DNA from 3 places in the Streptomyces sp. NPDC001678 genome. Region 3 is predicted to be linked to each of the others. Evidence: predicted binding sites of a transcription regulator. Region 3 holds the regulator's gene; each other region holds the start of a gene.
The links. Region 3 encodes HrcA, which represses chaperone genes, less so after heat shock. Its sites were predicted from a motif close to TTNGCACTCNGNNNNNCNGAGTGCNAA; they were not measured.

Region 1: a site for HrcA is predicted at 6,007-6,033, ahead of groES (co-chaperone GroES). Genes of this name have one in related genera too.
Region 2: a site for HrcA is predicted at 3,042-3,068, ahead of groL (chaperonin GroEL). Genes of this name have one in related genera too.

Annotation. Positions count from the first base shown of each region.
Region 1 is NZ_JBIAUP010000006.1:187,806-198,214, forward strand. It holds gene tsaE (tRNA (adenosine(37)-N6)-threonylcarbamoyltransferase complex ATPase subunit type 1 TsaE) at 1-216, shown strand, start outside; gene ACFYZR_RS15140 (hypothetical protein) at 371-565, shown strand; gene ACFYZR_RS15145 (hypothetical protein) at 595-1,185, opposite strand; gene tsaB (tRNA (adenosine(37)-N6)-threonylcarbamoyltransferase complex dimerization subunit type 1 TsaB) at 1,416-2,084, shown strand; gene rimI (ribosomal protein S18-alanine N-acetyltransferase) at 2,141-2,635, shown strand; gene tsaD (tRNA (adenosine(37)-N6)-threonylcarbamoyltransferase complex transferase subunit TsaD) at 2,619-3,770, shown strand; gene ACFYZR_RS15165 (methyltransferase domain-containing protein) at 3,788-4,990, opposite strand; gene ACFYZR_RS15170 (polysaccharide deacetylase family protein) at 5,078-5,941, shown strand; gene groES (co-chaperone GroES) at 6,183-6,491, shown strand; gene groL (chaperonin GroEL) at 6,620-8,242, shown strand; gene ACFYZR_RS15185 (SDR family NAD(P)-dependent oxidoreductase) at 8,352-9,125, opposite strand; gene ACFYZR_RS15190 (MOSC domain-containing protein) at 9,122-9,886, opposite strand; gene ACFYZR_RS15195 (LysR family transcriptional regulator) at 9,992-10,409, shown strand, end outside.
Region 2 is NZ_JBIAUP010000002.1:159,078-169,486, reverse strand. It holds gene ACFYZR_RS04290 (DNA repair helicase XPB) at 1-412, opposite strand, end outside; gene ACFYZR_RS04285 (Uma2 family endonuclease) at 555-1,133, shown strand; gene groL (chaperonin GroEL) at 1,255-2,877, opposite strand; gene ACFYZR_RS04275 (cold-shock protein) at 3,295-3,498, opposite strand; gene ACFYZR_RS04270 (MoaD/ThiS family protein) at 3,983-4,258, opposite strand; gene thrC (threonine synthase) at 4,323-5,618, opposite strand; SAM riboswitch class I at 5,636-5,778, opposite strand; gene ACFYZR_RS04260 (glucosyl-3-phosphoglycerate synthase) at 5,954-6,901, shown strand; gene ACFYZR_RS04255 (trehalose-6-phosphate synthase) at 7,003-8,499, shown strand; gene ACFYZR_RS04250 (hypothetical protein) at 8,687-9,445, shown strand; gene otsB (trehalose-phosphatase) at 9,461-10,300, opposite strand; gene ACFYZR_RS04240 (DUF3263 domain-containing protein) at 10,378-10,409, opposite strand, start outside.
Region 3 is NZ_JBIAUP010000001.1:716,910-727,318, forward strand. It holds gene ACFYZR_RS03255 (response regulator transcription factor) at 56-829, opposite strand; gene ACFYZR_RS03260 (16S rRNA (uracil(1498)-N(3))-methyltransferase) at 862-1,611, opposite strand; gene ACFYZR_RS03265 (nitronate monooxygenase) at 1,667-2,737, opposite strand; gene dnaJ (molecular chaperone DnaJ) at 2,849-3,985, opposite strand; gene hrcA (heat-inducible transcriptional repressor HrcA) at 3,986-5,002, opposite strand; gene ACFYZR_RS03280 (MBL fold metallo-hydrolase) at 5,235-5,978, shown strand; gene ACFYZR_RS03285 (DUF3097 domain-containing protein) at 6,027-6,857, shown strand; gene ACFYZR_RS03290 (Uma2 family endonuclease) at 6,854-7,420, opposite strand; gene hemW (radical SAM family heme chaperone HemW) at 7,524-8,756, opposite strand; gene ACFYZR_RS03300 (SpoIIE family protein phosphatase) at 8,811-10,409, opposite strand, start outside.

The sequences.
Region 1 (10,409 bases), on a different contig from region 3:
CTCGACGTCTCGCTGCCCGAGTCGGTGATCGTCGTGGAGTGGGGCGACGGCAAGGTCGAGGAGCTGTCCGAGGACCGCCTGCGGGTCGTGATCGAGCGCGCGGTGGGTGCGGACGCCCCGGCCGGGGGCGACGAGGACGCCGATGACGTACGCAGCGTGACCGTCAGCGGCATCGGTGCCCGCTGGGCGGGCGTGGATCTCGCGCCTCTGGGGTAGCGGACGGAGCTCGTTCCGACAGGCCGTCGGCAAGATGTTGCGCGCGCGATGCCGGGCGTGGTCACATGGAGGGCAGGAGGGTCGGTTAGGTCTGCCTAAGTAGAAGGTGGGCCGTGGCGCCTCCGACCGGCCCGAGCCGCCCCAGGAGGCATGCATGTCGGCCCACGAGCCCGAGCCCACTCCCACCGCCGCCACCGGGACGAACGAGCAGCGCCCCCTGTCGGTGCGCGACCTCCTGGCGGCCTGTGCCGCCGCCGACGCCGTCTCCACGCCCCCGAGGGCGCCGGAGCCCGCCACGGGGGACGTGGACGTGGACGACGAAGGCGGCGCCGCGCGCGACGCCGCCTGAAAGAGCCAGGAGCCGAAGAGCTCGAAGAGCTACGGGACGACGACGACCGGCGTGTTGTTCACCGCGAACTCCCACATCGCCCGCCCGTCGGCCGGCTGCTCGCGGATGCCGCCCGTCTTCTTCGTCGAGTCCGGGTTGGGCGAGGAGCCGTCCACGGCCGCGCTGAAGCCGAAGACGACCCCGGCCGCGTCCCGGTGGAAGCGCACCACGTGCTCGATGGGGACGCCGTCCGAGCCGGTGACCGTGGGCGTGCGCGAGGTGACCACGTAGCTGCCCGGAGGCGGGCTCACGGTGCTGGGCGCGACCTCGAACGTACGGGTGGCCTTGCCGTCCGAGCCGACCAGCCACACCCGCTTCTGCGCGAGCCCGTAGACGACGCGCAGACCGGTGCCGGAGTTCTCCGGGACCGCGTTCGGCGCCTTGCCCTGCTCCTGCCCGCCGGCGCCGGCGGCCTTGTCCTTGCCCTGCTCGCCGTCCTTCGCCTTGCCTGCGGCCTGGCCCGAGGCGTGCGCGGCGGGGTGGTCGGGCGCGGCCTCCGCCTGGAAGGCGAGGAAACCGACCCCGGCCAGGGCCGCCGCCGTGAGCGTGGCCACGATGATCCCCGAGCTGCTACGTGCCACGCTGCGCACCTTTCGTCCCGCGTGCTGCTAGTACCGCTGTGCTGCCGTGTGCTGTCGCCGCTGCCCCGCCGCCGTCCCGGCGCTGCCGTGCCGGCCTGTGCGGGCCCGCCGTATCGCGGCTTCGTACGGCCATGCGGCTGACCGTAGCACCCGCTCGCGCCCCCGCCGCGCCCCCGGCCAGGGGCCCATGCGCGCGCCGCCCGCCCCTCGGTGCGCCGTAGGCTTGTCACGTGCTGCTGCTCGCTCTGGATACCGCCACCCCCGCTGTCACCGTCGCCCTCCACGACGGCGAGTCCGTCGTCGCCGAGTCGACCCAGGTGGACGCCCGCCGGCACGGGGAGCTGCTGCTGCCCGCCGTCGACCGGGTCCTCCGTGAGGCGGGCACCAAGCTCGACGCCGTCACCGGGATCGTCGTGGGCGTGGGCCCCGGCCCGTACACCGGTCTGCGCGTCGGCATCGTCACGGCCGCCACCTTCGGCGCCACCTTGTCCGTTCCCGTCCACGGCCTGTGCACGCTGGACGGCATCGCGTACGCGGCCGGGCAGCAGGGGCTCACGGGCGAGTTCGTCGTGGCGACGGACGCCCGCCGCAAGGAGGTCTACTGGGCGCGCTACGCGGACGCCCGGACCCGGATCACCGAGCCCGCCGTGGACCGCCCCGCCGAGCTCACCGAGCGCCTGGCGGGCCTGACCGCCGTCGGCGCGGGCGCGGTGCTCTACCGGGACGCCTTCTCGGACGTGCGCGAGGAGCTGCCGCAGCACCAGTCGGCGGCCGCGCTGGCGGCGCTGGCCGCCGAGAAGCTCCGCACGGGCGGGGAGTTCCTGCCGGACCAGCCGCTGTACCTGCGCCGCCCCGACGCCCAGGTGCCGGCCAACTACAAGGTGGTCACCCCGCAGTGACCGGGCCGGCAGAAGCGGCCGCCGCCGCAGCAGCAGCCACCGTCCGCGTCCGTGAGATGCGCTGGTGGGACATCGCTCCCGTGCTGGAGCTGGAGCGTGCGCTGTTCCCGCACGACGCCTGGTCCAAGGGCCTGTTCTGGTCGGAGCTCGCCCACGCGCGCGGGGCGAACGCCAACCGCCGCTACGTCGTCGCGGAGGTCCTGGACGAGGCCGGGGCGGTCAGGGTCGTCGGCTACGCGGGCCTCGCCGCCGTCGACGGCACCGGCGACGTCCAGACCATCGCCGTGGCCAAGGAGTACTGGAGCACGGGCCTCGGCGCCCGCCTGCTGACCGAGCTCCTCACCACCGCGAACGCCTTCGAGTGCCGTGAGGTGCTGCTCGAGGTGCGCGTCGACAACACCCGCGCCCAGCGCCTCTACGAACGCTTCGGCTTCGAGCCCGTGGGCGTGCGCCGCGGCTACTACCAGCCCGGCAACATCGACGCGCTCGTGATGCGCCTCTCCGATCCCCTGTCCGCAGTGCAAGGAATGTCCCATGGCTCGCAAGACTGACGAACCCCTCGTCCTCGGCATCGAGACCTCGTGCGACGAGACCGGCGTCGGTATCGTCCGCGGCCACACGCTGCTCGCCGACGCGGTCGCGTCCAGCGTCGACGAGCACGCCCGCTTCGGCGGCGTCGTCCCCGAGGTCGCCAGCAGGGCCCACCTGGAGGCCATGGTCCCGACCATCCAGCGCGCGCTGAAGGAGGCGGGCGTGAGCGCGAAGGACCTCGACGGCATCGCGGTCACCGCCGGCCCCGGCCTCGCGGGCGCCCTGCTCGTCGGCGTCTCCGCGGCGAAGGCGTACGCCTACGCGCTGGGCAAGCCCCTCTACGGCGTCAACCACCTCGCCTCGCACATCTGCGTGGACCAGCTGGAGCACGGCGCCCTGCCCGAGCCCACGATGGCCCTGCTGGTCAGCGGTGGCCACTCGTCCCTGCTGCTGGCGCCCGACATCACCTCGGACGTCCGCCCGCTCGGCTCGACGATCGACGACGCGGCGGGCGAGGCCTTCGACAAGATCGCCCGGGTGCTGAACCTCGGCTTCCCCGGCGGCCCGGTCATCGACCGTTACGCCCGCGAGGGCGACCCCGACGCCATCCGCTTCCCCCGCGGCCTGACCGGCCCCCGCGACCCCATATACGACTTCTCCTTCTCCGGCCTGAAGACCGCGGTCGCCCGCTGGATCGAGGCCAAGCGCGCGGCCGGCGAGCACGTGCCGGTCGCGGACGTCGCGGCCTCCTTCCAGGAGGCGGTCGTCGACGTCCTGACCCGCAAGGCCGTCCGCGCCTGCAAGGACCACGGCGTGGACCACCTGATGATCGGCGGCGGCGTCGCCGCCAACACCCGCCTGCGCGCCATGGCCGCGCGCCGCTGCGAGGACGCGGGCATCACCCTGCGCGTGCCGCGCCCGAAGCTGTGCACCGACAACGGCGCGATGGTGGCGGCGCTGGGCGCCGAGATGGTCGCCCGGGGCCGCGCGGCCTCGTCGTGGGACCTGTCGGCGGACTCGTCGCTGCCGGTGACGGAGACGCACGTGCCGGGTGCTCATGGGGACGACCATGAGCACGGTCACGGTCATGACCACGGCCACGCGCACGACCACGACCACGTGCACGAGCTGAGCAAGCAGAACCTCTACGAGTGAGGGTCCGCCGGTCCGGGTCACGCCCGGGCCGGCCGCCCCAGCAGCATGGCCGGCGCGCCCGCCACCCGCGTCAGCACGATGACGCACGAGTGGGGGCCGGAGAGCTTGAGCTTCTTGCGCAGCTCCTCCGGCTCCACCGCCGAGCCCCGCTTCTTGATGACGGCGACCCCGATGCCGCGCTCCCGCACGATCGCCTTGAGCTTCTTCAGGTTGAACGGCAGCACGTCCGTGATCTCGTACGCGGCCGCGTAGGCGGAATCCCGCAGCCCGTCGCTCGTCACATACGCGATCGTCTCGTCGATCAGCCCGCCGTCCTCCAGCTCCGCCGCGGCCTCCGCCACCAGGTGGGCGCGGATGACCGCGCCGTCGGGTTCGTAGAGGTAGCGGCCCACGGGCCGGACGGCCGGGTCCGGCAGACCCCGGCCCACCAGGGACGCGCCGCCCGGCAGCAGGGTCGCCCGCCGCGCGGCGGGGTCCGTGCCGAACCACAGCACGGCCTCCTTCACATCGCCGCCGTCCGAGATCCACTCGGCCTCCGCGTCCTCGGGGACCGCCTCGTGGGGCACCCCCGGGGCGATCTTCAGGGCCGCGTGCGGGGCCGTACGGGCCGCCTCGATCGCCCAGGACAGCGGGGGCGAGTACGCCTCCGGGTCGAAGATCCGGCCCCGGCCGCCGCGCCGCGCGGGGTCGACGAAGACGGCGTCGTACGAGGACGTGTCGACCTCCGCGACATCGGCGCAGCGCACCTCGATCAGCTCGGACAGGCCCAGCGCGGCCGCGTTGGCGCGGGCGACCTCGCAGGTCAGCGGGTCGCGGTCGACGGCCAGCACCTCGATGCCGGCGCGGGCCAGCGCGATCGCGTCGCCGCCGATGCCACAGCACAGATCAGCGAGGCGGCGCACGCCGAGTGCGGAGAAACGCTGTGCCCGGTAGACGGCCACACTCGACCGCGTGGCCTGCTCGACGCCGTTCGGGGTGAAGAACATGCGGTACGCGTCCTCGGCGCCGAACTTGGCGACCGCGCGCTGCCGCAGCCGGGCCTGTCCGAGGGCCGCCGACACCAGCTCGGCGGGGTGGTCGCGGCGCAGCCGGGTCGCCGTGGCGAGCTCCTGGGCGGGGTCGAAGTCGCGCAGCTCGTCGAGGAGGGCGCGGCCCTCGTCGGTCAGGAGGGCGACGAAGGCATCGGTGGCGGGGGCGTTCGGTGCGGGCACGTGTCTCATTCTCCCGCCACCTCTCGTGGCGCGGGCAGCCGGAGGAGGGTGAGGGGGCCCGTGCGGTACTCGAACGAGTGAACAAGAATCGTGTATGTGAGCCCGTCTGTTTCCGGCCGAATACGCGCCGCCGCCCTCGCCTCCGCCGCACTGCTGCTGACCGGCGTCCTCGCCGGATGCTCCGGCTCCTCCTCCGGCGGCCCGGAGAAGCCGCACAGGGCGGCCGGGACGCCCGCCGCGCCCTCCTCCGCCCCCGCCTCCCCGGCGGCCCCCGACGCGTACCGCCGCTGGGGCCTGGACAAGCCGCTGGCCGCGCCCCCGGCCCCGCCCGCGAAGAAGCTCACCGACGGGTTCAAGCCGGGCGCGACGCCGCAGGTGATCCGGCGCGTGCCCACCCGGGACAAGGTCGTCTTCGTGACCTTCGACGACGGGGCCGAGAAGGACCCGGAGTTCCTGAGGATGGCGGCGGACCTCAAGGTGCCGTTCACGATGTTCCTGACGGACGACATCGCCCGCGCGGGCGCGGGCTACGGCTACTTCGAGAAGCTCCGGGCCCTCGGCAACGGCATCGACAACCACACCCTCTCCCACCCCAATCTGCGCACCCTCTCCGCCGAGGCGCAGAAGCGCGAGATCTGCGGGCAGCAGGACGCCCTGGCGAAGCGGCTCGGCGGCCGCCCGGCCCTCTTCCGCCCGCCCTACGGCAACTACAACGACGCCACGCTCACCGCCGCGGCCGGCTGCGGGGTGCGCGCGGTCGTGCTGTGGGAGGCGACGATGCAGATCAACGACATGCGCTACGCGGAGGGCGGCGGGCTCCGGCCCGGCGACATCGTCCTGGCCCACTTCCGCGGGCCCCAGGAGCTCAAGGGCACCACGATGACCAGGATGGTGACCAACATGCTGCGCAGCATCCAGGCGCAGGGCTTCACGGTGGCCCGCCTGGAGGACTATCTGTGAGGACTCGGAGGGCTCAGGAGTACGCCCCCGCCCACGGGGTAGATCAAAGCTCGCCGCACGCCGAATTGGCACTCCGCTTGACCGAGTGCTAACCGCGTCATAGTCTCGGCTCCGTTGGCACTCTCCACCGGTGAGTGCCAAACACAGCGACGGGCAGGTTCCGGCACCCGCGACGACGGGCCTCCTGGTCGCCACCTCAGACAGTTAACCCCGTGAGATCTCCGAAGGGGGAGGTCGGATCGTGACGACCGCCAGCTCCAAGGTTGCCATCAAGCCGCTCGAGGACCGCATCGTGGTCCAGCCGCTCGACGCCGAGCAGACCACGGCCTCCGGCCTGGTCATTCCGGACACCGCCAAGGAGAAGCCCCAGGAGGGCGCTGTCCTGGCCGTGGGCCCGGGCCGCTTCGAGAACGGCGAGCGCCTGCCGCTCGACGTGAAGGTCGGCGACGTCGTGCTCTACAGCAAGTACGGCGGCACCGAGGTGAAGTACAACGGTGACGAGTACCTCGTCCTCTCGGCTCGCGACGTGCTCGCGATCATCGAGAAGTAGTTCACCCGAGGCTCAGTGAGCCTTCGAAGCTTGAACAGCTTGTGAACAGCGCCCCTGGTTCCCGTGCCTGCACAGCCGGGCGCCGGGGGCGCGGTTCGTTTTGAGACCCGGCGAAGGATACGTACCCCATGGCCAAGACCCTGAAGTTCGACGAGGACGCCCGTCGCGCCCTTGAGCGCGGCGTCAACAAGCTTGCCGACACCGTGAAGGTGACGATCGGCCCCAAGGGCCGCAACGTCGTCATCGACAAGAAGTTCGGCGCCCCCACCATCACCAACGACGGTGTCACCATCGCCCGCGAGGTCGAGCTCGACGACGCGTACGAGAACCTGGGCGCCCAGCTCGTCAAGGAGGTGGCGACCAAGACCAACGACATCGCGGGTGACGGCACCACCACCGCCACCGTGCTGGCCCAGGCGCTGGTCCGCGAGGGTCTGCGCAACGTCGCCGCCGGCGCCTCCCCGGCCTCCCTGAAGAAGGGCATCGACGCCGCCGTCAAGGCCGTCTCCGAGGAGCTCCTGGCCACCGCCCGTCCGATCGAGGACAAGGCCGACATCGCCGCCGTCGCCGCGCTGTCCGCGCAGGACAAGCAGGTCGGCGAGCTGATCGCCGAGGCCATGGACAAGGTCGGCAAGGACGGTGTCATCACCGTCGAGGAGTCCAACACCTTCGGCCTGGAGCTCGACTTCACCGAGGGCATGGCCTTCGACAAGGGTTACCTCTCGCCGTACATGGTCACCGACCAGGAGCGTATGGAGGCCGTCCTCGACGACCCGTACATCCTGATCCACCAGGGCAAGATCTCCTCCATCCAGGACCTCCTCCCGCTGCTGGAGAAGATCATCCAGGCGGGTGGCTCCAAGCCGCTGCTGATCATCGCCGAGGACGTCGAGGGCGAGGCCCTGTCGACCCTGGTCGTCAACAAGATCCGTGGCACCTTCAACGCCGTGGCCGTCAAGGCCCCGGGCTTCGGCGACCGCCGCAAGGCGATGCTGGGCGACATGGCCACCCTCACCGGTGCCACCGTCATCGCCGAGGAGGTCGGCCTCAAGCTCGACCAGGCCGGTCTGGACGTGCTGGGCACCGCCCGCCGCGTGACCATCACCAAGGACGACACCACCATCGTCGACGGTGGCGGCAACGCCGGTGACGTCCAGGGCCGCGTCGCCCAGATCAAGGCCGAGATCGAGTCCACCGACTCGGACTGGGACCGCGAGAAGCTCCAGGAGCGCCTCGCCAAGCTCGCCGGTGGCGTCTGCGTCATCCGTGTGGGCGCGGCCACCGAGGTCGAGCTCAAGGAGCGCAAGCACCGTCTGGAGGACGCCATCTCCGCGACCCGCGCCGCGGTCGAGGAGGGCATCGTCTCCGGTGGTGGCTCCGCTCTGGTCCACGCCGTCAAGGTCCTCGAGGGCAACCTGGGCAAGGACGGCGACGAGGCCACCGGTGTCTCCGTCGTCCGCCGCGCCGCCGTCGAGCCGCTGCGCTGGATCGCCGAGAACGCCGGCCTCGAGGGCTACGTCATCACCTCCAAGGTGGCGGAGCTCGAGGCGGGCCAGGGCTTCAACGCCGCGACCGGCGAGTACGGCGACCTGGTGAAGGCCGGCGTCATCGACCCGGTCAAGGTCACCCGCTCCGCCCTGGAGAACGCCGCGTCCATCGCCTCCCTGCTGCTCACGACCGAGACCCTGGTCGTCGAGAAGAAGGAAGAGGAGCCCGCCGAGGCCGGTCACGGTCACGGCCACGCCCACTGACACAACCCTTCGCCCGTTCGGGTGATACGGCCGGGGCCCGGCTTCCCTCGTGGGGAGGCCGGGCCCCGGTCCGTTTCCGTCGGGTACGGCGTCGTCGGGTACGGCGCCGTCAGTTGGGCCCGTAGCGGCGGCCCGTCGTCGCGCCGGCACGCGAGACCGCGCGGCGGGGGGCCAGCTTCAGCAGACCGGTCAGCGCCTTGTAGCGCGGGTCGGGGATGGACAGCGCCTTGCCGCGGGCGAGGTCCTTCAGCGCCGCGTCGACCAGCTTGTCGGCGTCCAGCCACATCCAGCCGGGCACGTTGTCCGTGCCCATGCCGGCCCGCTGGTGGAACTCCGTCCGGACGAAGCCGGGGCAGAGCGCCATCATCCGCACCCCGCTGCCCGCCAGATCCCGCGCGGCGCCCTGGGTGAACTGCACCACCCACGCCTTGCTCGCCCCGTATGTCCCCCGGGGGACGAACGCGGCGACCGAGGCCACGTTGACCACACCGCCGCGTCTGCGCTCCCGCATGCCGGCCGCCGCGGCCGAGGTCAGCCGCAGCACCGCCTCGCAGTGCACCTTGAGCATCGTCAGCTCGTCGGCCATCGCGACCTCGAGGTAACGGCCCTTGTTGCCGAAGCCCGCGTTGTTGACCAGCAGGTCGACCGGGTTCTTGCGATCAGAGAGCCGGGCCTCGACCGCCGCGATGTCCTCCTCCCGCGACAGGTCGGCGCGGAGCACCTCCACCTCCACGCGGTGGCGGTCATGGAGCTCCGTCGCCTGTTCGCTCAGCCGCTTCTCGTCGCGGGCCACGATGACCAGATTGTGTCCGTCGGCCGCCAGCCGCCGGGCGAAGGCCGCGCCGATGCCCGCGGTGGCTCCCGTGATCAGTGCAGTCGTCATACGGGAACGTTAGTGCTCGGCACACCCTCCCGGCTGCCCTCTCCTGCCTCCGGCCGCGTCTTCGGACGCCCGGTGGCGCGATTCTGACGCTCTCTGTACGCCAGGGCTTTCTCCAGCAGCTCGGGGTGGAGCGCGTCGCCCGCCGCGAGGAGACCGGCCCGCAGCGGCTGATCGGTCGTCAGCGCGCGGAAGGCGTAGGAGACGGTCACCTCGTGCGCGGGGCGGTGGACGACGGTGATGGGGTCGCCCGCGCGGATCTCACCGGGTTGGATGACACGCAGATACGCCCCGGGCGCGGCTTCCTGGGTGAAGCGGCGGATCCAGCCCGACTCGCCCAGCCAGTCGGCGAAGACCCGGCAGGGGATGCGCGGAGAGGTGACCTCCAGCAGCAGATCCGTACCTATGCGCCAACGCTCTCCGATGCGCGCGCCGTTGACGTCGACCCCGAGGGTGGTGAGGTTCTCCCCGAAGGCGCCGTGGGGCAGCGGGCGGCCCAGCGCCCGCTCCCAGTCGTCGAGGTCCTCCCGGGCGAAGGCGTAGACCGCCTGGTCGTTCCCGCCGTGGTGGCGCAGGGAGACCACCGCGTCGCCCGCGAGGCCGCTGCCCGCGGTGCCCTTCGGGCCGGGGGCGGCCACGGCGACCGGGCCGGGGACGGGGCGCTTGTCGATGCCGCTCGCCAGCCCGTCGGCGAAGGCGCCCTCGTGGCCCGGGCGATCGCCCGAGGTCCGGGCCCGGCCGACGTTGAGGGAGAGCAGACGCATGGGGGAAGCCGTGGCGCGATCCATGGATCAAGCCTAAGAGGCACACGCTCAAAGCGGCGAGTGAATATTTCACGCCAACCCCAAGGTGGCCTTATGCTCGGTTCTATGATCGAGGCACGTCATCTGAGGGTGCTGCGCGCGGTGGCCGCCACCGGTTCGTTCTCGGCCGCGGCCCGGGAGCTCGGCTGCACCCAGCCCGCCGTCAGTCAGCAGATGAAGGCCCTGGAGCAGTCCGCGCGCACGCCGCTGCTGGTCCGTACGGGCCGGGAGATGCGGCTGACCGAGGCGGGCGAGGCCCTGGTGCGCCACGCCACGGGAATCCTGGCCGGGCTGACCGCCGCCGAGGAGGAGATCGCCGCCATCGCCGGGCTGCGCGCCGGCCGGGTGCGGCTGGTGTCCTTCCCCAGTGGCAGCTCCACGCTCGTGCCGAGCGCGCTCGCGGAGATGCGCGCCGCCCACCCGGGCACCCAGATCTCCCTCGTCGAGGCGGAGCCGCCGCGCTCGGTGGAGATGCTGCGCGAGG
Region 2 (10,409 bases), on a different contig from region 3:
CGACGGTGTCCGGATCGATCCGGGCCCCCACCAGCGGCTTGATCTTCTTCGAGCGGAGGATCTCCTCCAGCACGGGCCGGTCGGTGCTCTCCAGCACCAGGCCGTGCGTGGGGTGCTTGAGCAGCTTCAGCCGCCCGTAGCGGGCCATGGTCTCGGCGATGTCGACGAGCAGGGCGTGCGGCACGGGGTAGCGGGAGTACGTGACGAGCGCGTCGACGACCTGCTCGGCGTCGTGCCCGGCGGCCCGCGCGTTCCACAGCCCCAGCGGGGTCACCCGGTAGGTGTGGATGTGCTCGGGCGCCCGCTCCAGCTCCGCGAAGGCGGCGATGGCACGCCGGCACTCGTCGGCACGCTCGTGGTCCACCTCCAGCAGCAGGGTCTTGTCGCTCTGGACGATCAGGGGTCCGCTCACGCCTCGGCCTTCCATTTCGCGCACGGGGTCAAGCTTCCAGTGTCGCGCACTCCGGCGGTCGGGTGGGACCGCGAGGACCGGGCCGGTGTCAGTGGCGGATGCCACACTGAGGGCGACGGCTTTCCGATAAGGAGGTGGCGTGATGAGCGTTGCACACGATCCCCACTACGGGCCCTGGACGATAGAGGAGGTCCTGGCTCTGGGGGAGGACCGTGGTGAGCGTCGCGAATTGATGGGGGAAGCACTCTTGATGTCACCGGCTCCGGGAACCAAGCACCAGCGGGCTTCTTCCCGCCTGTGGCACCTGCTGGAAGCCGCCGCCGAGGCGGCGGAGGCCCCGGTCGAGGTGCTGGAGGCGGTCAATGTGGTGCTGCCCGACGGGCTCTTCATCCCGGACATCGCGGTGGTCGATGCCGCCGCTGCCGCCGAGGACCCCGTGACCTACGACGCCGAGACCGTGCTGCTCGTGGTGGAGATCGTCTCGCCGTCGTCGTCGGGCCGCCGCACCGACCGCCTGCTCAAGCCGCCGTACTACGCGGAGGCCGGTATCGAGCACCTGTGGCGGCTGGAGCTGGAGCCCGTGCCGGCGCTGATCGTCTCGGAACTGGAGAACGGCCGCTATGTGGAGCGGACCGTGGCCCAGGCCGGGCGTACGACGCTGGTCGAGAAGCCGTTCCCGGTCAAGCTCGACCCGGGGGCCCTGGTGCGCCAGAGCCGCTGACGGCGCCCTGGGCGGGGGCGTCCGGGGTGCCGCCCCGTAGAACGCCACCGGGGCGGCACCCCCCGTGAGGAGGGTGCCGCCCCGGTGAACCGCAGGACGGTCGATCAACCTGTCAGGTCGATCAGAAGTCCATGTCACCGCCCGGCATGCCGCCCGGAGCGGCCGCGGCGGCCTTCTCCGGCTTGTCGGCGATGACGGCCTCGGTGGTCAGGAACAGCGCGGCGATGGACGCGGCGTTCTGGAGGGCGGAGCGGGTGACCTTCGCCGGGTCGATGATGCCCTCGGCGATCATGTCGACGTACTCGCCCGTGGCGGCGTTGAGGCCGTGGCCCGGGGTCAGGTTGCGCACCTTCTCCACGATGACGCCACCCTCGAGGCCGGCGTTCACGGAGATCTGCTTCAGCGGGGCCTCCAGGGCCAGCTTCACAGCGGCGGCACCGGTGGCCTCGTCGCCCTCGAGCTCGAGCTTCTCGAAGACCGAGGAAGCCTGGAGCAGGGCCACGCCACCACCGGCGACGATGCCCTCCTCGACGGCGGCCTTGGCGTTGCGGACGGCGTCCTCGATGCGGTGCTTGCGCTCCTTGAGCTCCACCTCGGTGGCGGCGCCGGCCTTGATGACGGCCACGCCGCCGGCCAGCTTCGCCAGGCGCTCCTGGAGCTTCTCGCGGTCGTAGTCCGAGTCGCTGTTCTCGATCTCGGCGCGGATCTGGTTGACGCGGCCCTGGACCTGGTCGCTGTCACCGGCACCGTCGACGATGGTCGTCTCGTCCTTGGTGATGACGACCTTGCGGGCGCGGCCGAGCAGGTCGAGACCGGCGTTCTCCAGCTTGAGGCCGACCTCCTCGGAGATGACCGTGCCACCGGTGAGGATGGCGATGTCGCCCAGCATGGCCTTGCGGCGGTCGCCGAAGCCCGGGGCCTTGACGGCGACGGACTTGAAGGTGCCGCGGATCTTGTTGACGACCAGGGTCGACAGGGCCTCGCCCTCGACGTCCTCGGCGATGATCAGCAGCGGCTTGCCGGACTGCATGACCTTCTCGAGGAGCGGCAGCAGGTCCTTGACCGAGCTGACCTTCGAGTTGACGATCAGGATGTACGGGTCCTCCAGCGAGGCCTCCATACGCTCCATGTCGGTGGCGAAGTACGCCGAGATGTAGCCCTTGTCGAAGCGCATACCCTCGGTGAGCTCCAGCTCCAGACCGAAGGTCTGGGACTCCTCGACGGTGATGACGCCTTCCTTGCCGACCTTGTCCATGGCCTCGGCGATGAGCTCGCCGATCTGGGTGTCGGCGGCGGAGATGGAGGCGGTGGAGGCGATCTGCTCCTTGGTCTCCACGTCCTTGGCCTGCTCGAGCAGGGCGGCGGAGACGGCCTCGACGGCCTTCTCGATACCGCGCTTCAGGGCCATCGGGTTGGCACCGGCGGCCACGTTGCGCAGACCCTCGCGGACCAGCGCCTGGGCGAGGACGGTCGCGGTCGTCGTGCCGTCACCGGCGACGTCGTCCGTCTTCTTCGCGACCTCCTTGACCAGCTCGGCGCCGATCTTCTCGTACGGGTCCTCGAGCTCGATCTCCTTGGCGATGGACACACCATCGTTGGTGATCGTGGGGGCGCCCCACTTCTTCTCGAGGACGACGTTCCGGCCCTTGGGGCCGAGGGTGACCTTGACGGCGTCGGCGAGCTGGTTCATCCCGCGCTCGAGACCGCGCCGTGCCTCCTCGTCGAACGCGATGATCTTGGCCATGTGAAGTGGTCCTCCCAGGACGGGGTGGAGAGACTGCTCCGGACCGCGCTGGCGCCCGCGACGGACGGCCTGCGTGCCCTGCGGTTCCTTGCCCCGCTTGGCTCGCCGACCTCACCGACGGTCCAAATCTGTCACTCTCACTCGGAGAGTGCTAAGCCCAATGATTAGCACTCGACCCACCCGAGTGCAAGCGGTCCACGGTGTATCCCACCCCAGGCGGCAAAGGGCGCCCCCTCGGAGACAACAGGGGGCGCAAGCGCCTCACACCAACCTGCCCCGCGCCGGGGGAACCCACACATGGGCGTGGCACGGACGCGCGAGAACACACGGGAACGCACGAGAACACACGAGGGGCCCGCGTCATGGAGACGCGGGCCCCTCGGCGAGCTGAGTGAGCCGGTGGTCGATGCGCGCCGGTCAGGCGGTCACCTTGACCATGTCCGCCTGCGGCCCCTTCTGGCCCTGCGAGATCTCGAACTCGACCCGCTGCCCCTCCTCGAGGGTGCGGTAGCCGTCCATCTGGATCGCGCTGTAGTGGACGAAAACATCCGCACCACCGTCGACCGCGATGAAGCCGTACCCCTTCTCCGCGTTGAACCACTTGACGGTGCCCTGAGCCATGCCTAACTCCCCTATTACTGGCCCTTGCGCAGGACCGCACCTCGCGGACCCGGGTCAGACCTCACCCCCAGACAGGATGGGGGTGTGCGCCGGAACGCGTCGACCGCCGCTGAATGTATCTGCACGGATGCCGTCTGCAACAGGTCAGTCGGACGAGAATTCCGGGCGTGGCCGATCGGTCATTACTGCCGATTTCGCCAGCTTCTCGGGCAAGCCGGGCCGGGCATAACGCAACCAACCCGGCAATTCGTGCACATGTTGTGGGCACAACTTGACGGGTTCTCATATGCGTTCGGCAGTGACACCGGAGGGGGAACGCCCCAACTGTATCGCGCTTCAACAGACGGAATCACCCCGTCCGTTTTACGGGCGGGGTGATTCCGGTGAATTCCGCAGGAACGCTTTGAAAGGGTCGGGCCAAGGGTCCGGCAGCCGGGAGCCGACACGGCCCCGGCCCAGGGCGCCCGGGCCCGGGCGCCCTCGGTCAGCCGCCGGCGACCGCCGGAATGATCGATACTCCCGCGCCGTCCGGCGTGGCCGCCGCCAGGCCGCCCTCGAACCGTACGTCGTCGTCATTGACGTACACATTGACGAAACGGCGCAGCTTTCCGTCCTCGTCGAGAACGCGCGCGGCGATTCCGGGGTGGTTCTTCTCCAGGGAGGCGATCACTTCGGCGAGAGTGGCCCCCTCGGCGGGGACTTCCGCCTTACCGGCGGTGTAGGTGCGAAGGATGGTGGGGATTCGGACGTTGACGCTCATGGGGTCACCTTTTGGTTTAAGAGGCCGGTGAAAGGGAAACGGTCGCAGCGCGTTTACGGACCCGCTACAGCCCCGCCGCCCGGAACGCGTCGAGCGAAGGCGGAATCGTCGCCGTCGGCCCCGCCGCCACCGCGTCCAGCGTCTTGAGGCCGTCGCCCGTATTGAGCACGACGGTGGTCAGCGACGGATCCAGCCGCCCGTCCTCCAGCAGCTTCCGGGTCACCCCGACCGTCACCCCGCCCGCCGTCTCCGCGAAGATCCCCTCCGTACGGGCCAGCAGCCGGATCGCCTCGACGATCCGCTCGTCGTCCACGTCCTCCACGGCCCCGCCCGTGCGCCGGGCGATGTCGAGGACGTACGGCCCGTCGGCGGGGTTGCCGATGGCCAGGGACTTCGCGATGGTGTCCGGCTTCACCGGCCGCACCACCTCGTGCCCGTCCTTGAAGGCGCGCGAGACCGGCGCGCACCCCTCGGCCTGGGCGCCGAAGATCCGGTACGGGCGGTCCTCGACCAGCCCCAGCGCGATGAGCTCCTTCAGCCCCTTGTCGATCTTCGTCAGCTGCGACCCCGAGGCGACCGGCACCACGATCTGGTCCGGCAGCCGCCAGCCCAGCTGCTCGCAGATCTCGTACGCGAGGGTCTTGGAGCCCTCCCCGTAGTAGGGCCGCAGATTGACGTTGACGAAACCCCAGCCCTCGCCGCGCGGGTCGCCGATGAGCTCGCTGCAGAAGCGGTTGACGTCGTCGTACGTGCCCTCGATGCCCACCAGCTCGCCACCGTAGACAGCGGCCATCACGACCTTGCCGGTCTCCAGGTCGTGCGGGATGAAGACACACGACCGCAGGCCCGCGCGCGCCGCCGCGGCGCCCACCGCTCCCGCCAGGTTCCCCGTCGAGGAGCACGAGAGGGTGGTGAAGCCGAAGGCGCGCGCCGCCTCGACGGCGATGGCGACGACGCGGTCCTTGAAGGAGTGCGTGGGGTTGCCGGAGTCGTCCTTGACGTACAGCCCACCGGTGACGCCCAGCTCGCGGGCGAGATTGTCGGCCTTGACGAGCTTGGTGAAGCCGGGGTTGAGGTTCGGCCGGTCCGCGACGTCGGCGGGTACGGGCAGCAACGGGGCGTAGCGCCAGATGTTCGCGGGTCCGGCCTCGATACGGCGGCGCAGCGCCTCGGGGTCGCCGGCCGGGAGCTCATAGGCCACTTCAAGGGGGCCGAAGCAGCCCACGCAGGCGAAGGAGGGACCGAGCGGGAAGCGCTCGCCGCACTCGCGGCAGGAGAGCGCGACGGCGGGGCCGAAAGAGGATGCGGCGGAAGCGGCCGAGGGTACGGAGGTACGACTTTCAACGGCTTGGACAGCCATGGAGGCGAGGCCCTTTCTCCTCATCTTCCTCGCGGCGAACGTCGCCACGAGACGGAATTGGCACCTTCCCCGCCGGGAGCCTCGCGTCTGATGACCGAGACCGGCTGGAGGGTTGCCGGGGCTTCAACGGGCCGTGTCCCTCTGCCCCTCTGGATGAGCGGTATGGCCCGGGCGGACCCGGGCGTTTGTGCGCGTGACGACCCCCGACATAGGACGGCCGTCCGCGTTGTTCAAGACTGTAACGGAAGGGATGGCCGCTTGAGAGGGCCGTCCGCACCGCGAGATGCGTCACAACGAAGATCAGCGACAACGATCAACACCGAGGAGTCACGCACGTGCTGGAAGAGGTGGAACGCTGGCTCGCCCGGCGGTCCTGGTCCGCCGCAGACCGTCCGCTCGACCAGCTGCTGGCCGCGAAGGGGGACACGGGCACCACGGTCAGCGTGGTGCTGCCGGCGCTGAACGAGGAGGCGACGGTCGGGGAGATCGTGGCGACGATCCGCCGGGAGCTCATGAGCGAATCCGTTCCCCTGGTGGACGAGCTGGTGGTGCTGGACTCCGGTTCCACGGACCGCACCGCCGAGGTCGCCGCGGCGGCCGGCGCGCGCGTCGTGCACCGGGACGAGATCCTGCCGCGACTGCCCGCGCTGCCCGGCAAGGGCGAGGTGCTGTGGCGGTCCCTGCTGGTGACGACGGGCGACGTCGTCTGCTTCGTCGACGCCGACCTGAAGGACTTCTCCGGCACCTTCGTCTCGGGGATCGTCGGCCCGCTGCTGACCGATCCCGAGGTGGGGTTCGTCAAGGCGATGTACGACCGCCCACTGGGCGAGGTCGCGGGGCAGGGCGGCCGGGTCACCGAGCTGGTGGCGCGCCCGCTGCTGAACCTCCACTGGCCGCAGCTCGCGGGCTTCGTCCAGCCGCTGGGCGGCGAGTACGCGGCCCGCCGCTCGCTGCTGGAGCGGCTGCCGTTCCCCGTGGGCTACGGCGTGGAGCTGGGCCTGCTCGTGGACGCGCTGCACACGGTGGGCCTGGACGCGCTGGCGCAGGTCGACGTGGGCGTGCGCAAGCACCGCCACCAGGACGGCCGGGCGCTGGGCCGGATGGCCGCGACGATCTACCGCACGGCGCAGCTGCGGCTGGCCCGGGGCCATCTGGTGCGCCCGGAGCTCACCCAGTTCGAGCGCACGGCGGAGGGGTTCGTGCCGCGGACGTACGCGGTGGACACGGAGGAGCGGCCACCGATGGCGGAGATACCGGAGTACGCGCAGCGGCGCGCGGCATAGCCGCCGGGAGACGCGCAGCGAAAGGAACGGGACGTTCCCGTGTGCCACCCGACGGGCCGTGCGTACGTTTGAGCGGTTCGCCGGGCGGCAAGGCTGGCGACATGGTCGCTGAGCATCCCCCGTCCGCCCCGGAAGCCTCCCCGGTGGCCGCCGCACCCATCGTCGTGGCGTCCAACCGGGGGCCCGTCTCGTACGCGCTGCGCGAGGACGGCTCGCTGGCGGCGGGCCGGGGCGGCGGCGGGCTGGTGTCCGGGCTGAGCGAGATCGGGCGGGATCCCCAGGGCGCGGCGGCGGTGTGGGTATGTGCGGCGCTGGGCGAGGGCGACCGGCTGGCGGCGGGGCGCGCGGGCCGAAGACTCGACCCGGCCGACACGGGCGGGCTGCGGGTGCGGATGCTGGACATCCCGGCCGGGACGTTCTCCGCCGCGTACAACGGCGTGGCCAACTCCGTGCTGTGGTTCGCCCATCACATGCTCTGGCAGACCCCGCTGGAGCCGGTGTTCGACAAGGAGTTCCGGGAGCGGTGGGCGGCCTACGAGGCCTACAACACCGCCTTCGCGGACGCGATCGCCGAGGAGGCGGCGGAGGGCGCCGTCGTGCTCGTCCAGGACTACCACCTCACCCTCGTCCCCGGGCTGCTCCGGACCCGCCGCCCCGATCTGCGCATCGGCCACTTCTCCCACACCCCGTGGGCCCCGCCGGACTACTACCGGCTGCTGCCGGACGACATCGCCGAGCAGGTGCTGCGCGGCGTCCTCGGCGGGGACCGGGCGGCGTTCCTGACCCGGCGCTGGGCGGAGGCGTTCGCCGCGTGCTGCGCTGACGTCCTGGGGGCCGAGGTGATCCGGGAGGAGGACGGGACGGCGGCGGCGGTCCGCTTCGCGGGCCGTACGACGCGGCTGGGCGTGCACGCGCTCGGCGCGGACGCGGACTTCCTGCGCGAGCGCGCGCACCGGCCGGACGTGGAGGAGCGGCTGGCGGCCCTGCGGGAGCAGGTCGGCCCGGGGCGCCGGACGATCCTGCGGGTCGACCGCACGGAGCTGTCCAAGAACATCGTGCGCGGCCTCCTCGCCTACCGCCGGCTGCTGGAGGAGCGGCCGCACTGGCGGGGCAAGGTGGTGCACATCGCCTTCGCCTACCCCTCCCGGCAGGACCTGAAGGTCTACCGCGACTACACCGCCGAGGTGGAGCGCGTCGCGGAGTCGATCAACGCCGCCTTCGGCACGGCGGACTGGCAGCCGGTGATCCTCCATGTGAAGGACGACTTCGCCCGTTCCCTGGCCGCCTACCGGATGGCGGACGTGGCGCTGGTCAACCCGATCCGCGACGGGATGAACCTGGTGGCCAAGGAGGTCCCGGCGGTCTCCGACCACGGCTGCGTCCTTGTGCTGTCCCGCGAGGCGGGGGCGGCGGCGGAGCTGGCCGAGGAGGCGATCGTCGTCAATCCGTACGACGTCGAGGCGACGGCGCGCGCCCTCCACCTGGCCCTGCTGATGGACCCGGGCGAGCGCGCGGAGCGGGCGAAGCGGCTGGCCGCGGCGGCGACGCGGTTGCCGCCGGCGCGGTGGTTCACGGAGCAGTTGCTGGCGCTCCGTTGAGGGCCGGTTCGATCGCCGCGGGCCGGTGGGGGCTGGTCGCGCCCACGCGGCGGTAGCCGCATATCGACACTGCCCCGCGCCCCTACGGGGCGCCGGAGTGCACGGCGCGTTCGCCGGACCCGCCCGTGCGGGCCGACGCTTCCGCCACCCGGTACCCATCCCCCGGTGGGCGGGTAGCCATGGCTCCATGCCGAACGCTCAGCGCTGGGCCGCCCTCGCGGCGGCCGCCACCACGCTCATAGCCGTTACCGCCACCGGCTGTTCCTCGGACTCCGACAGCGGCAAGGACGCCGGATCCAAGGCGGCGAAGGCCGGCCCGTCGGGCACCCCGTCCCCGTCCTCGTCCTCGTCTTCCTCCTCGCCCTCGTCCGGGGGTGACGCCGCCGCGATCCCGGCCGGCCAGGGCCCCCAGGGCTCGTACACCGTCCAGAACCAGCCCCCGCCCGGTACGTGCTCCTACCGCTACACCGCCGCCAAGGAGCCGCTGCCCGACCCCAAGTGCACCCCGGGCGCCACCAATCCCAAGGTCACCCAGGCGACCCTCAAGACCACCATCTGCCGCAGTGGCTACACGGCCGACATCCGTCCCGGCACGAACATCACCGGCCGGGAGAAGACCGCGAACGCGGCCTCGTACGGCTACAAGGGGCCGCTGAAGGACGCCGAGTACGACCACCTCATCAGCCTCCAGCTCGGCGGCGACCCCAACGACCCGCGCAATCTGTGGGTCCAGCCGCCCTCCCCCGGCCACAAGGCGGGAGCCGGGCCGAACAACCCGAAGGACGTGGTCGAGAGCAAGCTCAAGGCGGCGATCTGCTCGGGGAAGACCGAGCTGGTGAAGGCCCAGCGGGCGATCGCCAAGGACTGGACGACCGCGCTGTCCACCCTGGGGCTCACGAACGAGAAGCCGGCGGCGAAGGACCCCAAGGCGGAGGACGGCGAGTAGACGCGCGGCGGGGGCTCACCCGAGCCGCTCGGCCAGCCCGGCCAGCAGCTCCACCACCCCCGCCGGCCCGTCCACCACGAGGTCCGCCCGCTCGGCGAGCACGGTGACCTCGGCGCTGCCGCTGCACACCAGGGTGCCCGGCACCCCCTCGGTGCGCAGCTTCTCGACCGCCGCGAAGGCGGCGAGATCGCCGAGGTCGTCACCGGCGTAGAGGACGGCGGAGGCGCCGGTCTCGCGGACGTACTCGGCGAGGGCCACGCCCTTGTCCATGCCCGGCGGCCGCAGCTCCAGCACCAGCCGGCCGGGTTCGACGATCAGGCCGTGGCGCTCGGCGAGGGCGGCGAGCGGGGCGCGCAGGGCGTCGTAGGCGGCCTGGGGGTCGTCGGCGCGGCGGGTGTGGACGGCGATGGCACGTCCCTTGTCCTCGACCCAGGTGCCCCGCCAGGCGCCCGATTCGTCCAGTACGCCGGGGAGTTCCGCCTGCACGGCGGCGACACCGGGGTGCGGGGCGGGGGCGTGGACGGTGCCGGTGACGGCGTCCCAGCGCTCGGCGCCGTAGTGGCCGAGCACCACCAGGTGCTCCAGCCCGGGGACGCCGGCGAAGCCGCCGTAGCGCACGGCGACCCCGGCCGCGCGGCCGGTCACCACGGCCACCGACCCCAGGTGGGGGGCGAGCCGGGCGAGGGCGGGCACGGCGCCGGGGTGGGCGCGGGACCGTTCGGGGTCGGGCACGATCGGCGCGAGCGTGCCGTCGAAGTCGAGGGCGACGACCGCGCGTTCGGGCCGCGCGAGCAGTGCGGCCAGGCCGTCACGGCCGGCCTCGGTCACGGGTTCCGGGAGGGGGTGGCTGCCCATACGGGCGACCCTACCGGGGCGCCCGCGACGGGGTGGGCGGTTGTACGGACGTATACCGGCCCCGTATACCCGTCCGCTCAGCGGCGCCCGCGCCGCTCGTCCCGCAGCC
Region 3 (10,409 bases):
ACTTCCCACTCGGGGGTGGAGGTAGCCATACCCCCGGCCGTGTCCCCGGGCCGGTTCAGGGGACGATGCCCGCCTGCTGGGCCAGGAGCACGGTGGAGACGCGGTTGTTGGTGCCGAGCTTCCGGTAGATCTTCTCCAGATGGCGGTTGACCGTGTGCGGGGAGATCGCCAGTCGGCGGGCGATCCCCGCCGCCGTCAGGCCCTCCGCCAGCAGCCCCAGCACCGTCAGTTCGCGCGGTGTCAGGCCGTGCCCGGAGGGGTGGGCGGTGGTGAGGTCGGGGGCGGCGGTGCGCAGGCGGCGCAGTTCCTGGATGTGGTTGGCCGCGCCGATGAGCAGGGGCTGGAGGCGGGCGGCGAAGGCCACGTCCTGGGGGCGGAACCGGCCGTCGCGGCCCATGAGCACCAGCCGTGCCGTGCCGGGGGCGCCGGGGAGGGGCAGGCCCATCTGTTCGGTGATGCCGAAGTCCCGGCGCGCCTCGCTGTACCACTGGGTGTGCCGCCAGCCGGCGAAGATCTCGCCGACGGTCACCGGCTCCGCCTCGCCGCTCAGGGTGTAGGCCACCAGCGGATGGCGCTGGGTCACCCGGCGCTGGACGAGGTCCCCGACGAACGCCGCGAGCCGCGGCGGTGCCCAGCCCTCCACTTTTCCGGTCAGCCGGGCCACGTCCACGACCGAGAAGGTGACCGAGTCGCAGCCCACCGTCTCCAGGATCTGCGAGGTGATCAGTTGCCAGGACGACTCGGGGTCGTCGCTCTCCAGAACGGCGACGGCGAGGTCGAGTATCCGCTCGTAGTCGCGTGTCTGGAGCTGCTGGGTCCGTGCCGTCATCCCCGCCGTCCGCCCCCCGGCTCCACTGCCCGTCAGCCCCAGCGCCCCGTGCGGCCCAGCAGCAGGGCGGCGGCCGCCGTGCCGGCGGTCGAGGTGCGCAGAACGCTCGGGCCGAGGCGGTAGGGGTGGGCGCCGGCCTCGGCGAAGGCGGCGAGCTCCTCGGGGGAGACGCCGCCCTCCGGGCCGACGACCAGCACGATGTCGCCCGTCTCCGGCAGGGGCGCCGTGGCGAGCGGGGTGCTGCCCTCCTCGTGGAGGACGGCCGCGAAGTCGGCGCCCGCGAGGAGCCCGGCGACCTGCCGGGTGGTGGCGAGGTCGGCGACGGAGGGGAAGCGCAGGCGGCGGGCCTGCTTGCCGGCCTCGCGGGCGGTCGCGCGCCACTTGCCGAGGGACTTCAGGCCGCGCTCGCCCTTCCACTGGGTGACGCAGCGGGAGGCGGCCCAGGGCACGATCGCGTCGACGCCGGTCTCGGTCATGGTCTCGACGGCCACTTCGCCGCGGTCGCCCTTGGGCAGGGCCTGGACGACGGTGATCCGGGGCCGGGGTTCCGGCTCGGAGCGTACGGAGGTGACGGCGACGTCCAGGTGGTCCTTGCCCTCGACGGCGGCGACGGTGCCGTGGACGCCCGTGCCGGAGCCGTCGGTCAGGACGATCTCCTCGCCCACGCGCAGCCGGCGCACCGAGACCGCGTGGCGGCCCTCGGGTCCGTCCAGCGGGAAGACGGTGCCGGGGAAGACACCCGTGAGGGCGTCCTCCTCGACCAGGAAGACCGGGGCTGTCATGACGTACTCGCTCTCTCGCCGCGCCGATTCACACTCGTGTCCACCACTGCTCCGGTCACGTCCGCGCGCTCAATGTCGTGCGGGCCGCGTCCAGTTCGGCCGTCAGGAGCCGCACCAGGTCGCCGGCGGGGAGCTCCCGCGCCAGGCGGTGGCCCTGGCCGGCCCACAGGTTCATGCCCTGGGGGTCGCCGGCGGCGGCCGCCGCCTTGCGCAGGCCGGAGGTCAGGTAGTGGATCTGGGGGTAGGCGGCCGGGGCGTAGGGGCCGTGCTCCCGAAGGAAACGGTTCACCAGGCCGCGGGCGGGGCGGCCGGAGAAGGCCCGGGTGAGCTCGGTGCGGACGAACAGCGGATCGGTCAGGGCGCGCTTGTGCAGCTCGTGGGCCCCGGACTCCGGGCAGGGGAGGAAGGCCGTGCCGAGCTGGGCGGCGCTCGCGCCCGCCGCGAGGACGGCCGCCACCTGGGCGCCGCGCATCAGTCCGCCGGCCGCGACGACGGGCAGCGGGACGGCCTCCCGGACCTCGGCCACGAGCGCCAGCAGGCCGACCCCGGCGCCCGCGCCGTCGGCGTGCGGATCGTCGTGGTGGGTGCCCTGGTGGCCGCCGGCCTCTATGCCCTGGACGCAGAGCGCGTCGGCGCCCGCCTCCCGCGCGGCCAGCGCCTCGGCGACGGAGGTCACGGTCACCACGGTCACGGTGCCGACTCGGGCGAGGGCGTCCACGGCCGTGCGGTCGGGACACCCGAAAGTGAAGGAGACGACGGGGACGGGGTCGTCGAGGAGGACGGCGAGCTTGGCCTCGTAGCCGTCGTCGGAGCCCTGGTCGGTCTCGCCCAGCGGGGTCCGGTACCAGGTGGACTCGCCGGCCAGCTGCTCGGCGTAGACCTCGATCGCCGCGGGGTCGGCGGCGGGCGGCTGGGGCATGAAGAGGTTCACGCCGAAGGGGCGGGCCGTACGGGCGCGGAGCTGCTTGATCTCCTCGTACATCGCCGCGGGGGTCTTGTAGCCGGCGGCGAGGAAGCCGAGGCCGCCGGCGTCGCAGACGGCGGCGGCGAGGGCGGGAGTGGAGACACCGCCGGCCATGGGGGCCTGCACGATCGGGTGCTCGAACAGTCCGTTCAACGGGGCCATGAGCACATCGTGTCACAAGTGACGTAACCCGGGGCTCCGCCCCGGACCCCGCTCCTCAAACGCCGGAGGGGCTGAATTCAGCCCGTCCGGCGTTTGAGGACGAGACTTCGACTAACGGCCGTTGAACGCGTCCTTCAGCCGCGAGAACAGCCCCTGCTGCCCCGGCTTGAACTCGCCCGTCGGGCGCTCCTCGCCCCGCATCTTGGCGAGCTGGCGCAGCAGTTCCTCCTGCTGCGGGTCCAGCTTGGTCGGCGTGGTCACCTCGACGTGGACGACGAGGTCACCGCGGCCGCCGCCGCGCAGGTGGGTGACGCCGCGCTGGTGCAGCGGGATCGACTGGCCGGACTGGGTGCCCGGGCGGATGTCGATCTCCTCGACGCCGTCCAGGGTCTCCAGCGGCACCTTCGTGCCGAGCGCGGCCGCCGTCATCGGGATGGTGACCGTGCAGTGGAGATCGTCGCCGCGGCGCTGGAAGACCGGGTGGGGCTTCTCGTGGATCTCCACGTAGAGGTCGCCGGCCGGGCCGCCGCCGGGGCCGACCTCGCCCTCGCCCGCGAGCTGGATCCGGGTGCCGTTGTCGACACCGGCGGGGATCTTCACGGTCAGGTTCCGCCGGGACCGGATGCGGCCGTCGCCGGCGCACTCCGGGCACGGGGTCGGCACGACCGTGCCGAAGCCCTGGCACTGGGGGCAGGGGCGGGACGTCATGACCTGGCCCAGGAAGGACCGGGTGACCTGGGAGACCTCGCCGCGGCCGCGGCACATGTCACAGGTCTGCGCGGACGTGCCCGGGGCCGCGCCCTCGCCGCTGCACGTGGTGCAGACGACGGCGGTGTCGACCTGGATGTCCTTGGTGGTGCCGAAGGCCGCCTCGTTCAGGCTGACTTCCAGCCGGATCATGGCGTCCTGGCCGCGGCGGGTGCGCGAGCGCGGACCGCGCTGCGATGCCTGGCCGAAGAAGGCGTCCATGATGTCGGAGAAGTTGCCGAAGCCCGCGCCGAAGCCACCGCCGGCACCCGCGCCGCCCGAGGAGGACAGGGGGTCGCCGCCGAGGTCGTAGACCTGCTTCTTCTGCGGGTCGGAGAGGACCTCGTAAGCGGCGTTGATCTCCTTGAACCGCTCCTGGGTCTTCGGGTCCGGATTGACGTCCGGGTGGAGCTCGCGCGCGAGACGGCGGAAGGCCTTCTTGATCTCGTCTGCGGAGGCGTCGCGCCTGACGCCCAGGACCGCGTAGTAATCCGTGGCCACTTACGACTCCGCCAGGATCTGTCCGACGTAACGTGCCACTGCGCGTACCGCTCCCATCGTTCCGGGGTAGTCCATGCGGGTCGGTCCGACCACGCCGAGTTTGGCGACGGCCTCGCCGCCCGAACCGTAGCCGACAGCGACGACGGATGTGGAGTTCAGCCCCTCATGGGCGTTCTCGTGACCGATGCGGACGGTCATCTCCGAGCCCTTGGCCTCGCCGAGCAGCTTGAGCAGCACGACCTGCTCCTCCAGCGCCTCCAGCACGGGCCGGATCGTCAGCGGGAAGTCATGACCGAAACGAGTGAGATTGGCGGTACCGCCGATCATCAACCGCTCCTCGGTCTCCTCGACCAGCGTCTCCAGCAGGGTCGAGAGGACTGTGGAAACGGTTCCGCGATCATCCTTCTCGAAGGACTCGGGGAGGTCCTGCACCAGCTGCGGCACATCCGTGAACCGGCGGCCCACGACGCGGCTGTTCAGCCGCGCGCGCAGATCCGCCAGCGCGTTCTCACCGACCGGCGCCGGGCAGTCGACCATCCGCTGCTCGACCCGCCCGGTGTCGGTGATCAGGACGAGCATCACCCGGGCCGGGGCCAGGGAGAGCAGCTCCACATGACGAACCGTCGAACGGGTCAGCGAGGGGTACTGCACCACGGCGACCTGACGCGTCAGCTGCGCCAGCAGCCGGACGGTACGGGCCACCACGTCGTCCAGATCGACGGCGCCGTCCAGGAAGTTCTGGATGGCGCGCCGCTCGGGCGTCGACAGGGGCTTGACGCCCGCGAGCCTGTCGACGAAGAGGCGGTAGCCCTTGTCGGTCGGGATCCGGCCGGCGCTCGTGTGAGGCTGGGCGATGAAGCCCTCCTCCTCGAGCGCGGCCATGTCGTTGCGCACCGTCGCCGGGGAGACGCCCAGCTTGTGCCGCTCGGTGAGCGCCTTGGAGCCGACGGGCTCCTCGGTGCCGACATAGTCCTGGACGATCGCGCGCAATACCTCGAGCCTGCGTTCGCTCAGCATCTCGCGCGCACCTCCAGTCCAGTGGTCCAGCCGTCGTACGACCGTACGGGTTCTACGGTTTCTTACCGGGTCTCACAGGGTCTTCACCCCTGGCACTCAATGGTCACGAGTGCCAGATCCCTCCAGCCAGTGTACGGCCGGGCCCCACGGCAAGGGCAAGGGCCGTCCTCGCCGCGAGCCCGCGGCCGGGCCGCAGCAGGCAACCGTACCGCTCTGCCGCTAGCGTCGCGGTATGCAGACGCAAGGGGATGCCGGCACCGCGCACGCCGGTGGGGAGCACTGGGAACGGCTCGCGCCCGGGGTCGTACGCCGCAGGTTGCCGGGCTGGGACGCGACCGTCGGGGCGATCGCGGGGACGGACGGCGTGCTCGTCGTCGACACGGGTTCGTCGCTCCACGAGGGGGTGGAGATCCGCCGCGAGGTGCAGGAGCTCTTCGGGCTCCCCGTGACGCACATCGCACTCACCCACCCCCATTTCGACCATGTCCTGGGCACGGCGGCGTTCTCCGGCGTCCAGGTGTACGCGGCGGTGGGCGCCGCCGGGCTGATGGAGCGGGAGGGGGAGGAGCTGCGGCACGACGCGGTCCGGCACGGCATGGACCCCGACACCGCGGCCGAGGCCGTGGACCTCCTCGTCATCCCCCACCACCCGGTGTCCGGGGAGGTCACGGTCGACCTCGGCGGTGGGCGGCGGGTGCTGCTGGCCAACATCGGCCCCGGGCACACGGCGCACGACCTGGCCGCGCTGGTCGCGGGGGAACGCGAGGTCGTCTTCTGCGGTGACGTCGTCGAGGAGTCCGGCGAACCGCAGGCGGGGCCGGACGCCCTCCCGCACGCCTGGCCGGCGGCCCTGGACCGGCTGCTGTCCCTCGGCGGGGACGACGCGCTGTACGTGCCGGGACACGGCGCGGTGGTGGACGCGGCGTTCGTACGGGCGCAGCGCGACGCGCTGGCGGAGCGCTTCGGCGTGTCGTGACCGTGGTGCGGATCTCCGTGGTGTGGATCTTGAACCAGAATGGCCCGCATGTGGAGCAAGCGGTACAGCCCTGATCTCACTCCGCCGTGGAAGCGGTCCGCCCCCGTGCCCGAGGTCCCGGCCGATCCGGATCTCGTGGTCGAGGAGGTCACGACCGGTTTCTGCGGGGCGGTGATCCGCTGCGAGAAGACGGCCCAGGGGCCGACGGTGACGCTGGAGGACCGCTTCGGCAAGTGCCGGGTGTTCCCGATGGAGCCGCGCGGGTTCCTGCTGGACGGCCGCGTCGTCACCCTCGTCCGCCCGGTGGCGGCTCCCGCGGCCTCCCCGGCCCGTACCGCCTCCGGCTCCCTCGCCGTCCCCGGCGCCCGCGCCCGGGTCGCCCGCGCGGGCCGCATCTACGTCGAGGGCCGGCACGACGCGGAGCTCGTGGAGCGGGTGTGGGGCGACGACCTGCGCATCGAGGGCGTGGTCGTCGAGTACCTGGAGGGCGTCGACGACCTCCCGTCGATCGTCCGCTCCTTCGCCCCCGGCCCGGACGCCCGGCTCGGCGTCCTGGTCGACCACCTGGTGCCGGGCTCGAAGGAGTCACGGATCGCGGCGGAGGTGACGGGCGCGTACGAGCACGTGCTGGTCGTGGGTCACCCGTACGTGGACGTCTGGGAGGCGGTGAAGCCCGCGTCGGTGGGCATCCCGGGGTGGCCGTCCGTGCCGCGGGGGGAGGACTGGAAGACGGGGGTGTGCCGGGCGCTGGGGTGGCCGGCGAACACGGGGGCGGCGTGGCAGCGGATCCTTTCCGGCGTGCGGAGCTACAAGGACCTGGAGCCGGCGCTCCTGGGGCGGGTGGAGGAGCTGATCGACTTCGTGACGGTGGGGGGTTAGCGGGGGGTGCCGGGGAGGGTCCTGAATCCCGACGTGTCCAGCGTGACGCCCAGCATGTCGAGAGGCACCGGGTCGCCGAACTTGGTGGTTCGCTCCACCGCGTAATCGGCCCCTTCACCCGCGCCGACCGGCTCCGTGAGCAGGACGCACTTGGCGGCGAAGGGGTCGACGATCAGGTAAGCGGGCACCTGCCCAGCCGCGTAGACCGAGCGCTTGGTCTTGTAGTCCCGCAGGGCGCTGGTCTTCGAGACGACTTCGAGGAGCAGCGTGGCGGCTGCGGCGGGAACCAGCCGCCCGGGGCCCTCGAACGCGCCCTGCTCCATCACCAGCAGGTCCGGCTGCGGCTCGCTGTCCTCGCCCGGGATGGCGATGTCCTGGGTCTGGAGCGGCCACCAACGATCATCGGGAATCTGCTTCAGGACCGACAGGACGATCATGTTGTGGACCATGTCGGGCCCCGCCATCATCACGATTTCCCCCCGGAGAAGCTCGATCTTGTAGCGCTCGAACACCTCGGGGTGCTCGTCGATGAGTTCGATCAGTCGCTCGTCCACAGCGGTCATCTCCGTGGTCCTCCACATCTGCCGCATGCGTTCTAGCGGCAGCCTATGGAGTGAGGGTAGGCAGGCACCAAGCTCTTGCGCATCAGTTCACCCGAACAGGTAATCAGTCCACCAGGTCTCGGACCACCGCGTCCGCCAGCAGCCGCCCCCGCAGCGTCAGGGCCGCCCGGCCCTGCTCATAGGCGGCAGGCCGCAGCAGCCCGTCCGCGAGCGCCCGCGCGGCCGCCGCCGCGCCGGCAGGGCGCAGGAGTGACAGCGGGCACCCCTCCTCCAGCCGCAGCTCCAGCAGGATCCGCTCGACCCGCCGGTCCTCCTCGGAGAGGAGCTCCCGGCCCGCCCCCGGCGACCTCCCCTCGGCCAGCGCCTGCGCATACGCGCCGGGGTGCTTGACGTTCCACCACCGCACGCCCCCCACATGGGAGTGCGCGCCGGGGCCCGCGCCCCACCAGTCCGCGCCGCGCCAGTAGAGCTCGTTGTGGCGGCAGCGGCCCGCCTCGTCCGTCGCCCAGTTCGAGACCTCGTACCAGGAGAATCCCGCCGCCGAGAGCGCCTCCTCGGCGATCAGATAGCGGTCGGCGTGGACGTCGTCATCGGTCATGGGGACCTCACCGCGCCGGATGCGGCGGGCGAGCTGCGTGCCCTCCTCGACGATCAGGGCGTAGGCCGAGACGTGGTCGGGGCCCGCGCCGATGACCGCGTCCAGGGAGGCGCGCCAGTCGTCGTCGCTCTCCCCCGGCGTGCCGTAGATCAGGTCGAGGTTGACGTGCTCGAAGCCCGCCGCGCGTGCCTCGGCCACACAGGCCTCCGGGCGGCCCGGGGTATGCGTACGGTCGAGGATCTTCAGGACGTGCTGCCGGGCGCTCTGCATGCCGAAGGAGACGCGGTTGAAGCCGGCGGCCCGCAGCTCCTCCAGATAGCGGGGGTCGACGGACTCGGGGTTGGCCTCCGTGGTGACCTCGGCGCCGGGCGCCAGCCCGAACTCGTCGCGGATGGCGGCGAGCATCCGGCCCAGGTCGGCGGCCGGGAGCAGGGTCGGGGTGCCGCCGCCGACGAAGACCGTCTCGACCGGGCGGGGGTCGTCGCCGAGCACCTTGCGGGCCAGCCGGATCTCCTCGGCGACCGTCTCCGCGTAGTTGTCACGGGAGGCGAGGGCGCCGCCGGAGCCGCGCAGCTCGTTCGCGGTGTAGGTGTTGAAGTCGCAGTAGCCGCAGCGGGTGGCGCAGTACGGGACGTGGAGGTAGAAGCCGAGGGGCCGCTGCCCGGAGCCGTCGAGGGCGTGGCGGGGCAGTGCCCCGTCCTCGGGCATGGGCTCACCATCGGGCAGTACGGAAGGCATACCGTCCATTGTCCGGCATGCCGCGCCGTTCCCATCCCTTGATCGTTCCGATGGTCATTCCGCCCTGAGCACCAGCAACGCCAGATCGTCGTCCGGCGGGGTCGGCGCGAAGCCGTGGACGGCGTGGCGGATGCGCCCGGCGACGCCCTCGGCCGTGAGGCCCGCGCAGCCCGCGAGGGCGGCGGCGAGGCCGTCGCCGTCGTCGAAGAGGCGGTTGCCGGCCTTGCGCTCGGTGACGCCGTCGGTGACGCACAGCAGGGTGTCGCCGTGCGCCAGGTCGAAGGTCTGGCTGCCGTAGCCGACGTCGTCGACGACGCCCAGGAGCATCTGCGGCGCCGCCACGCTGCGCACCGACCCGTCGGGGCGCAGGAGCAGCGGCAGCGGGTGGCCGGCGCTGGCGAGGGTGCAGCGGACTCCCTCGCGGTGGGGCGCGAGCTCGCCGTAGAGGAGGGACAGGAAGCGCGGCCCCGTGGCGGCGGTCTCCGCTTCGGCCGCCTCCTCGCCGAGCATCCGGTTGAGCCGGGTGAGGACGTCGCCGACGCCGTACCCCTCCTTGCCGAGAAGCCGCAGCCAGGGGCGGACGAGGCCGGTGGTCACGGCGGCCTCGGGGCCGCTGCCGCAGACGTCGCCGAGGGCGAAGCACCAGCGGCCGCGGCCGGCCGCGAAGACGTCGTAGAAGTCGCCGCCGGCGGCCGTGTCGCCGCGGGGTTCGTAGACGACGGCCTTGTCGATGCCGGGGATCTCGGCGACGCGGCGCGGGAGCAGCCCGCGCTGGAGGATGTGGCTGATGGTGGCCTGGCGGGTGTATTTGCGGGCGGAGGCGAGGGACAGGGCGAGGCGGCGGGCGAAGTCCTCGGTGAGGGACACGACGTCGCCGCTCAGGGCAGTGGGCCCGGAGCGGCCGAGCAGGAGGGTGCCGACGCCCCGGCCGCCCGCGACCAGCCGGCAGGCCAGGGCCGAGCCCCCGGCGGGGCCGTAGGTGTGCGGCCAGGGTTCGGCGCGGCCGCCGGCGGCGAGGGCGGGCGGGGTGCGCTGGAGGGCGGTCCGGAGGGGTTCGACGCAGCTCTCGCGGGCGTGCCAGACGCGGGAGAGGCGCGGGGCGGGGCGGAGGCCGCCGGGGGTGGGCTCGGCGTCGAGCCAGACGGCGCACCAGTCGGCGAGGCGGGGGACGGCGAGCTGGGTGGCGAGGGAGGCGACGGTGTCCTCGTCGAACTGGCCGGAGAGCAGTTCGGAGGCCTCGGCGAGGAAGGACAGGGCGCGGTGGGGGCCGCTGTCGCCGCGGACGGGTGGTTCGCAGGGGGTGCCGGGGGCGAGGATCTCGGCGACCCGGAGGTCGCCGAGGAGGGTCTGGTCGACGGCGTACGCGGGACCCGTGGGGTCCCTTGGGCTGGTGGGGAGGTGGAACCAGACAGTCTTGTCGGTGCGGCGGTAGGCGGTGCCCCAGGTCTCGGCCAGTTCGGCGACGAGCCGCAGGCCCTGGCCGCTGTGGGCGGGCCCGTCGGCGCGGTCCCCGCAGCCCTGGCGGGGGCGGGCGCGGAACTCCCGGGTGGGGTGGTGGTCGGTGACCTCCACGACGAGGCTGCCGCCGCGCTCGGGGTCGAGCCGGCACTCGAGGTCGACCGAGGTGCCGGCGTGCACCACGGCGTTGGTCAC